DNA from 2 places in the Lysinibacillus phoenicis genome. Region 1 is predicted to be linked to the other one. Evidence: riboswitches for the same ligand, from Rfam matches in the RefSeq annotation. Region 1 holds a riboswitch; the other holds the start of a gene.
What was found. Region 1 has a riboswitch for thiamine pyrophosphate ahead of thiW (energy coupling factor transporter S component ThiW). Riboswitches for the same ligand answer to the same signal wherever they lie in the genome.
Positions count from the first base shown of each region.

Region 1 (5,014 bases):
GAATCTGGTGCTCAAAATGCCGATTATGTGGGCTATTCTACGCCTAATATTGCAGCGATGGACTTAATGGACGAAGAAGTTGTTTCTGATGAACGCTATTACCCTTCAGAGGAACAACGAGAAACATTAGAGGTCTATAAAAACTTAGGGCCAGACTATTTAGGAAAATATAATGAATTGTTTTTAGAATTTAAAATGAGTATACGATAATTTAAACTAGCGAATTGGTTCACACACCAATTCGCTAGTTTTTATCTGCATGCATATTCATTATAGTTAAAAAACAATTCAGTTCTTTCTGTCACAGAAACTTTAGTATATGACCACATTTTCACATACCCCTTCTATCATGCAATTGTCAAATGAATAATTTATTATTTAAAACTTAGAAATATAGCATCACATGTCATCTTAAATAACCTAAGAAGATAACTTTTGTGGAAAACCATTCTAAATATCGAACCACTTCAATAATCTTAACTAATAGCCAAGCGATAATTCTTTATGATAGACTGTACTATATTTGATTACAAAAAAAGGGGGTTTATTCGATGACCCAGCAGAAGTCCAATAAGGCGGCTTTGTATATTTTAATGTTTAACATGTTTATCGCAATGGGGAGTATTGGGATTATTATTCCTGTCATGCCTGAGTACTTAAAAATATTCGGTGCAGCAGGACAAGTTCTAGGTATGCTTATTGCAACGTTCGCCTTAGCTCAATTCGTATTTTCTCCAATTGCTGGGAATCTTTCGGATCAGTATGGTCGAAAAAATTTAATTATTTTCGGTCTTATCGTGACAGGTCTTGCACAAATCGGCTTTGGCCTTGCTACAGACGTATGGATGCTCTTTCTAGCACGCTTTTTAGGTGGTCTTGGTTCTGCATTTGTTGCACCTCCTATTATGGCTTTTGTAGCCGACGTCACAACCTATGAAGAACGTGGGAAAGGAATGGGTATGTTAGGTGCTGCTATGTCTCTTGGTTTTATGATAGGACCTGGTATTGGTGGCTTTTTGGCAAAGGTAAGCTTACACTTCCCATTTTTCACAGCTGGAGCTGCTGCCATTGTAGCATCTATTTTATCTTACTTTTTATTACCTTCTACCAAACCAAACACTGCTCAGCAGAAACAAAAGCAAGACAATCTGGCGAAGCAAATGGCTCGTTCCATACATATGCCTTATTTTGTTATGCTCATAATTATGCTCGTGTTCTCGTTCGGCATTGCTAATTTCCAAACGACTTTGTCCTTATTCGTGACAGAAAAGTTTAATTACACACCCGTAGATATCGCGATTATTTTAGTTGTCGGTGGTGCTTTTGGGGTCGTTGTACAAATGTTTATTATTACACCACTATTTAATCGTTTTGGTGAAATGAAAGTCGTATTAGTCAATTTATTTATTGCATCCGTTGCTATTTTCTTAATATTATTCGTTTCTGGCTTTGCCCTTATATTAGTTGTAGCAACTATTTTCTCTACAGCAACAACACTAATTCGACCAGCTGTTAATACGCTAATCTCAAAGCTTGCAGAGAAAGAACAGGGATTTGCTGCAGGCTTGAATAATGCTTATATGAGTCTTGGTAATATGATTGGACCAGCATTAGCAGGTCTATTATTCGACTGGAATATGAACAGCCCGTATATTTTTGGCTCCATCATATTATTAGCATGTTTCTTCCTTGCTCTTGTCTGGACATTGAAAAAAGCACCTCATTTAATGCATCCAGATACAAAGTAGTCTGAAAAATCATTGACTATTTTTAGCAGTATGTTACATTAATGTTGGTAAACTAATTAAATAAAATTAACCACTAGGGGAGTCTTTAAAAGGCTGAGACGTATATGTTTAGATACGGACCCTTTGAACCTGATCTAGTTCATACTAGCGGAGGGAAGTGGCGCTACTTGCTATTATCATTGTATACGCGAGGCCGCTTCCTATTGTTTTTAGGTAGCGGCCTTTTTATTTCCCTAGTGAAACTTTATCAAAAGGAGTGAACTTGATGTCAATTCGTAAATTAACGGTCATGGCTTTATTAGTAGCTATTGCCGTAGCAGGCTCTACCTTTGTCTCCATCCCGACAGGAATTGCACGTGCCTTTCCCATCCAGCATGCAATTAACGTGGTAGGTGCAATTCTATTAGGACCAGTTCCTACAGTCCTAATTGCCTTTGTTACTGCCATCATTCGAATCCTTACAGGGACAGGATCATTATTAGCGATCCCTGGCAGTGTTATTGGCGCATTATGTGCTGCCCTCGCTTATAAATACAGCAGTAAAATGTGGTTAGCTGGCATTGGCGAAATCATTGGAACAGGAATTCTTGCTTCACTGATCGCTGTACCTTATGCAAAGTTACTAATGGGGACCTCCGTAGCTGCCTTATTCTTCATGCCAGCCTTTTTAACATCCAGTACTATAGGTGCTCTTTTAGGCGTAGTGATTGCTAACAGTTTGCGGAAGACCGTCCTAGTAAAGAGCTTTAATTCTTCACTTTATTGAGTGAACGGGTTCTGTGTTTTTATATAGTATTAGATGGAGAAATTCCATTATATCTGATGATAACTTTGTTTGTTCTTTTAGAGCGGGGACATTTGCTTTTGGAGCGGATACCTGTCTCTTTGGAGCGCTTTCCCTCACTTTATGAGCGAATACACCACCCCTTGGAGCGCTTCTCCTTACTTTTCGAGCGGTTACCTGTCTCTTTGGAGCGCTTTCCTTCACTTTATGAGCGGTTACCTGTCTCCTTGGAGCGCTTTCTCTTACTTTTGGAGCGGTTACCTGTCTCCTTGGAGCGCTTTCCTTACTTTTGGAGCGGTTACCTGTCTCCTTGGAGCGCTTTCCTTACTTTATGAGCGGATACACCACTCCTTGGAGCGCTTCTCCTTACTTTCGAGCGGAGACCTGTCTCCTTGGAGCGCTTTCCCTTACTTTTCGAGCGGATACACCACTCCTTGGAGCGCTTCCCTTCACTTTATGAGCGGATACACCACTTCTTGGAGCGCTTTCCCTTACTTTTGGAGCGGATACACCACTCCTTGGAGCGCTTTCCTTTACTTTTGGAGCGGTTACCTGTCTCCTTGGAGCGCTTCCCTTACTTTTCGAGCGGATACAACACTCCTTGGAGCGCTTTCCCTTACTTTTGGAGCGAGGATCCCCCTTCTTGGTGCGTTTTCCTCAACTCTATAAGCAGTTACACTTCTTTGCAGTGCACTCGCCCTCACCGCTCAATCGAGGACTACTTTTTCATTCACCTCAAAGAATATAAAAAAGCAGTACAAAACTGTTTCGTTTTGTACTGCTTCTACTATATTACGATCTTTTTTTCATACCCTTTAATAATTGGGCAACATTGGTGTCTTCTGCCTGTACAGGTTTTTCCTCAACGAGCTGTTCTTTTTTCTTCGGTTTTGTGAGGAAGCTCCAGCCAAAACGCCTTATTGTAATATCAATAAAGAATAGTAGCATGCCTGCTAGGAGAAGCCATGAGGCAATGTTTTGACGGTCCGCTCCTTTTTTTGCAAAGTCACGGAAAACTTCTTGTGGTTCCTTTAAGACAGATCCACCAGTTTGTTTGGTTAATTCTTCTACTAAATGTTCATTTACAGGAAGTAGTTCATATTCAGCACTATAAGGAACGCTTAGTCCTGCTTGATATATGGCCTGCTTTTCATCAGCTATACGGAAGAAAATTAATCCTGGTTCAGCCTGTACAGTAGCTCGAACTTGAGAGGTCGAAATGGTTTCAAGTTGTGTTTCTAGCTCTTCACCTGCTTCATTAACTGCTACAATATCTAAAAATGCTGCTTCATTTGTAGGATCCGTAATCATAAAGGAACCATCTGTTTCCAATCTCACATCGTAGGCAACATCATTATAACTAGGAAGCATTTGTGAAATAAGTGTTTGCCAAAATGTCTCCCAATCCTGCCATCTTGCCCAATCTCCTGTCCATTTTCCGGTAGAATCGGATGTAAAGGCGAATGTTTTACCTAGACCGTATTGCCACTGTGCTAACACAGGATCTTCCTTCTCACTTTCTGCAATGACGGTAGCTCCTTGTTTAGCTGTTGTCCCAATATATGCATTCATTTGAGGGACACCATTAGCAAACAGTGTATTCCAACCTGCCGCATTATAGATTGCTGGATAAAATGGGTTATCCTCAATATAGGTACGGGAAATCATAGCTGTTTCACGAGATAAAATAGAAGGAATGGTTTGCTCATCAATAACATCGTAGAAACGACCACTGCCCATGTCACTTAGCGCTTCTAGTAAGTTTGCGTCGGCATCTTGACCAATCGCAACAGTCGATAATGTGATACCGTTCTCTTTCCCATCAGCAATTAAATCTTCATAATTCCCTGACTGTGATTGCCCATCTGTTAAGAGAATAATATGCTTACGTTGCAGCTTTAGATCTGCAAGATTTTCATAGGCTTTTGCAAGTGAACTATAAATCTCTGTTCCACCACCTGGTGTAACGGATAAAATCGTATCTACTGCTTCTTCTTTACTACTCAGAGGCGCTGTCTCTATAATCTCCCATGGCCGATCATCAAAGGCGATAAATCCTAATGTATCTTCATCGCGCAACATTTCTACTGAACGTGCAGCAGCTTCCTTAGCAAGCTCGAGCTTGGACCCAGACATACTGCCAGAACGATCGAGTACAATGACTAATCCTAATGAAGGTAGTTGCTCTTTTCCCTTTATTTCCATTTCTACAGGTAATAAAGTTTCAATTGGCGTTTTGAAATAGCCCCCTAAACCAAAACTGTTTTCCCCTCCAACCATGGTGAAACCTACACCAAAGTTTTTGACAGCTTGCTCAATAACACTCATTTTTGCCTCACCTACTAAATGGCCAGGAACATTGTCAAAAATGATTGCATTATATTGCAAATAGCTGGACAGTTCATTTGGTAAACTTTTAGGCTCAATAACATCAAAGGCTATGGATTGACTACCAAGTGCTGCTGCGATAGGTGAGGCTGTT
Region 1 is NZ_JBDFMP010000002.1:1,988,451-1,993,464, forward strand. Features, by position in the region: gene ABC382_RS11575 (ABC transporter substrate-binding protein) at 1-210, shown strand, start outside; gene ABC382_RS11580 (MFS transporter) at 552-1,748, shown strand; TPP riboswitch at 1,814-1,921, shown strand; gene thiW (energy coupling factor transporter S component ThiW) at 2,014-2,514, shown strand; gene ABC382_RS11590 (VWA domain-containing protein) at 3,325-5,014, opposite strand, start outside.

Region 2 (5,014 bases), 1.6 Mb from region 1:
CCACATGCTTTAGATGAAGTGCTAGATGCCGTATTAATGCGCTTAGATAAGCCTACTGCGACAGTGGATGAATTAATGACGGTCATTAAAGGGCCAGATTTCCCAACAGGTGGTATTATCCAAGGCGTTGATGGCATTAAAAAAGCATATGAAACGGGTCGCGGTAAAATTATTGTCCGTGCACAAGCGGTTGTGGAGCCTATTAAGGGTGGTAAAGAGCAAATTGTTATCACAGAATTACCTTACGATGTCAATAAGGCGAATCTTGTGAAAAAAATTGATGAGCAACGCGTAGATAAACGTCTTGAGGGGATTGCGGAAATTCGTGATGAATCTGATAGAACTGGCTTACGTGTTGTCATTGAACTGAAAAAGGATGTACCAGGACAAGGAATTCTCCAATACTTATTTAAAACAACGGATTTACAGGTAGCTTATAATTTTAATATGATTGCCATTCATAATCGTCGTCCAACAATGATGACCTTACCATTATTATTGGATGCCTATATTGCCCATCAAAAAGAAGTAGTCACGAACCGTTCCATTTACGATTTACAAAAGGCGAAGGATCGTTCCCATATCGTGGATGGGTTAATTAAAGCCCTTTCCATTTTAGATGAAGTGATTGCAACAATCCGTTCTTCTAATGATAAAAAGGATGCCAAGCTTAATTTACAGGCGAAGTTTGATTTTACAGAGGTACAGGCAGAGGCGATTGTCAGCTTGCAATTATACCGTTTAACCAATACAGACATTACAGAGCTTCGACAAGAACAGGACGAGCTAAATAGGTTGATTGCTAAGCTAGAGGGGATTTTACAAAGTGAGGCAAAGCTTGTACGTGTCATTAAACAAGAATTGCTTGATATTAAGAAACGCTTTACAGAGCCTCGTCGCTCAAGAATTGAGCAAGAAATTGAAGAGATTAAAATTACCTTAGATGTTCTTGTACCAAGTGAAGAGGTTGTCGTAACCGTAACGAAGGATGGCTATATTAAACGTACTTCGACACGTTCACATGCCGCCTCAAATGGTCAGGATTTTGCGATGAAGGATTCGGATTACTTATTGTATGAAGCAACCTTAAATACACAGCACCATTTACTCCTATTTACAAATCGAGGCAATTATATTTATCAGCCTGTTCATGAGCTGCCAGATATTCGCTGGAAGGATCTTGGTCAGCATATTTCAAGTATCGTGCCAACGGGTGAAGATGAGTCAATTATCGCTGTATATGGCTTTGAAACATTTGATCAACCAAATACGTACATTTTCACTGCGACAAAGGATGGTCAAATTAAACGCTCTCCACTTGCCGATTACGCGGTGACACGTTATTCAAAACCAATTAAAACGATGAATGTGAAGGCTGGCGATGCCATGATCTATGCAGCGTTTGTGACGGATGACGTGGAATTGATGTTAACAACAGATACGGCTTATTCAATTCGTTTCCCAATGGAGGAATTACCAGTAACAGGTGTAAAAACAGGCGGAGTAAAGGGCATTACGCTAAAAGATGGAGAAGCCTTAGTCGGTGTGAATGTGCTACAACCAGATCAAACGCAATATGTTGTCATTGTGACACAGCGTGGGGCTGTTAAGAAAATGAATGTCGCAGAGGTTGAAGTAGCCAGTCGTGCAAAACGTGGTCTAAAAGTATTAACAGAATTAAAAGCAAATCCGCACCGCATTGTGGCCGTTATTCAAGCAACAGATGAGGAGCAGATTGTTATTGAAACAGAAAAAGGCGTGCAAGAGGTGTTAGATGTCCAAGCATTGACTCGTGCTGATCGCCATTCCAATGGATCGTTCAAAGTGGATATCGCAACAGATGGGGCTATTTCCCATGTTCTAACGACCAAAAAGGAACAATAACCAAGCTTTTTTAACGCCCAGTCTCTTTTGTGAGCTGGGCTTTTTTTGGTGTAAAACGGTTAAACCAAATTAGTACCTTGTCTTTTAAGAGTAACTATGGGTATAATAATCAACGAAAAGTTCATAGCGAAAGAATGTAGGGGGGCTAGTAGTTGCTAGCTGAGATTGTGTCCGATAGACGCTGACCCTTTGAACCTGATTTGGCTCGTACCAGCGTAGGGAACATCTATTCAAAAAAGCAAAGTTTTGAAGATTGATTGCAATTTACGTCTGGGAGGAATCCTAGGCGTTTTTTTATATTTTCAAACACCTCTTGCCCATCGTATTTACGCTTTCTTTCTGGTGACACGCATTCCTTTATGAACACTTTCATATTACAAACTGGGAGGACCTAGCATGAAAAAATGGTTATTTATTCTATTGGCTGCACTTGTAACATTAGTGGGCTGTAGTGACAAGGAGGACAAGCAGGCAACTGATAAGCTAAAAAAGGTGTCAGTAGTACTGGATTGGACTCCGAATACAAATCATACAGGGCTTTATGTCGCGAAAAAGCTTGGTTATTTTGAGGAACAAGGCTTAGATGTTGATATTATGATGCCAGGGGAAGCGGGAGCAGATCAGCTTGTAGCTTCTGGTAAGGCAGAATTTGGGGTAAGCTATCAGGAAGGCATCACACAGGCACGTGTCCAGGATGTACCACTTGTTTCGATTGCCGCCATCATTCAGCATAATACATCGGGCTTTGCTTCGATTGCTTCTAAAGGGATTACCTCACCAAAGGATTTCGAAGGTAAAACTTATGGCGGTTGGGGAGCCCCACTAGAGCAAGCGGTACTCCAATCGTTAATGCAAACAGAAAATGCCGATATTAATCAATTAGATATTGTCAATGCAGGTGATTTAGATTTCTTCACGATGATGGAAAAAGATATTGATTTTGCGTGGATTTATTATGCATGGACAGGTATTGAGGCAGAGCTTCGTGGGGAAAAGATTAATATGTTGTATTTAACGGATTATAGTGATCAGTTGGATTATTATACGCCTGTATTGGCTACTAATGAAAAAATGATAAAGGACAATCCTGATGTTGTAAAAGCCTTTGTTGCAGCTGCTTCTAAAGGTTATGAATACGCAATCGAGCATCCAAGTGAGGCTGCAGATATTTTACTAGAAGCGGCACCTGACTTAGATAAAGAATTAGTGCATAAAAGTCAAGAATGGTTAGCTGATAAATATCAGGACGATGCGAAGCAATGGGGAGAGCAAAAGCTTTCTGTATGGGAAAACTATGCTAATTGGATGTCTAGCAACAAGGTATTAGAGGGCGAGTTTGATGCAAAGCAAGCCTTTACGAATGATTTCTTACCTAAAAAGGAGGCCAAATAAATGGCAAATTCATTAATCAGTGTCCAAATTATCCCGAAAACAGAGAAATATGAGGATGTCATTCCTTATGTGGATGCAGCCATTGCTGTGATTGATGCATCTGGTGTGAAATATGAAGTACATCCGCTAGAAACGACGATGGAAGGTGAGCTGTCAACATTGCTTCAACTTATTGAGAAAATGAATGACAAGATGATAGAGCTTGGTGCTATTAATGTGATTACACAAGTGAAAATACTCTATCAGCCAACTGGTATTACCATGGATACATTAACGGAGAAATATCAGTAATGAAACAAGCGTTTCAAAAGGGAAGGACGATCATCTTTATCGCCTTCCTCTTATTCATCTGGGAACTAGTCGTGCATGTGGCTGAAGTTCCCCATTGGCTTCTACCTGCACCAAGTCGTATTCTGATGGAAGGCTTTCAGTCGTATCCAACCTTTTTACCACATGCTTTGGCTACGGTGCAATTGGCCATATTAGGTCTTGCTATTGGTATTGGTTGTGGATTAACGGTAGCTATTGTGTTGCATCGATTTTTGTTTATTCGGGAGTTGTTTTATCCGATTTTGATCATGTCGCAAAATATCCCAATACTTGTCTTAGCACCGCTGCTCATAATATGGTTTGGCTTTGGCTTATTACCAAAGCTCATTATTATTTGCCTTGTGTGCTTTTTCCCGATAGTCATTGCGGCCATGGACGGATTTCGTCAAACTTCACCTGAATTAAAGCACTATTTTGCGATGATTGGTGCGACAACTTCGCAAACTTTTTGGAAATTGGAATGGCCGCATGCATATCCTGCTATATTTTCAGGCGTTAAAATCGCTGCTACATACAGTGTCATGGGTGCTGTCATTGCAGAGTGGCTTGGTGCGAAAAAGGGTATTGGCGTATATATGACCTTAGCTCAATCCTCCTTTCGCACGGATCGTGTATTTGTCGCGATTTTTGCCATTGTTTTGTTAAGCTTACTGTTGTTTAGCAGTATACGATTTATAGAAAAAATCATGGTGAAGGGGAGAGGCAACCATGCTCAGCATTCAAAACATCAGTAAATCCTTTGATGCCCTGCAAGTCCTTGAAGATCTGTCCTTTGAGGTTAAGGATGGCGAGTTTGTAGCTATTGTGGGTCCTTCAGGAAGTGGTAAAAGTACGTTGTTTCAATTAATAGGTGGTGTCTCTTCAATCGATCATGGGGCCATTTTATTAAATGGAGAGGATTTACAGCAAAAGAGAGGGACGATTGGCTATATGCCCCAGCAGCCTTGTCTATTGCCTTGGCGTACCATCTTAGAGAACGTTACCATCGTGGAGGAATTACAGCGTAAACCAAACGTCGAACGTGCCAAGGAATGGCTAGAAAAGGTTGGTCTTGGGTCCTTTATCGATGCCTATCCAAATGAACTGTCAGGCGGCATGCAGCAGCGAGTCTCCTTCATACGTGCCTTAGTTAGTGATAAGCCCATTTTATGCTTAGATGAACCCTTTTCGGCGCTAGACGAATTTACGAGATTGGAAATGCAGGCATGGCTTTTATCTATCTGGGAAGAGTACCGGAAATCTATTATATTTGTTACGCATAGTATAGAAGAGGCTCTCTTTTTGGCAGATCGAATATTAGTCTTAACAAAAAGGCCTGCAACGGTTAAAAAGGAAATGATCGTACCGTTTGCTAGACCTCGCCGAGAGGAAATTCGTCATTCTGCTGCATTTACAGCCTTAAAGCAAC
Region 2 is NZ_JBDFMP010000002.1:399,794-404,807, forward strand. Features, by position in the region: gene parC (DNA topoisomerase IV subunit A) at 1-1,884, shown strand, start outside; TPP riboswitch at 2,013-2,123, shown strand; gene ABC382_RS03200 (ABC transporter substrate-binding protein) at 2,281-3,276, shown strand; gene ABC382_RS03205 (thiamine-binding protein) at 3,277-3,567, shown strand; gene ABC382_RS03210 (ABC transporter permease) at 3,567-4,340, shown strand; gene ABC382_RS03215 (ABC transporter ATP-binding protein) at 4,315-5,014, shown strand, end outside.
Region 2: linked by a shared signal. The riboswitch ahead of ABC382_RS03200 (ABC transporter substrate-binding protein) and the one ahead of thiW (energy coupling factor transporter S component ThiW) in region 1 are both predicted to bind thiamine pyrophosphate.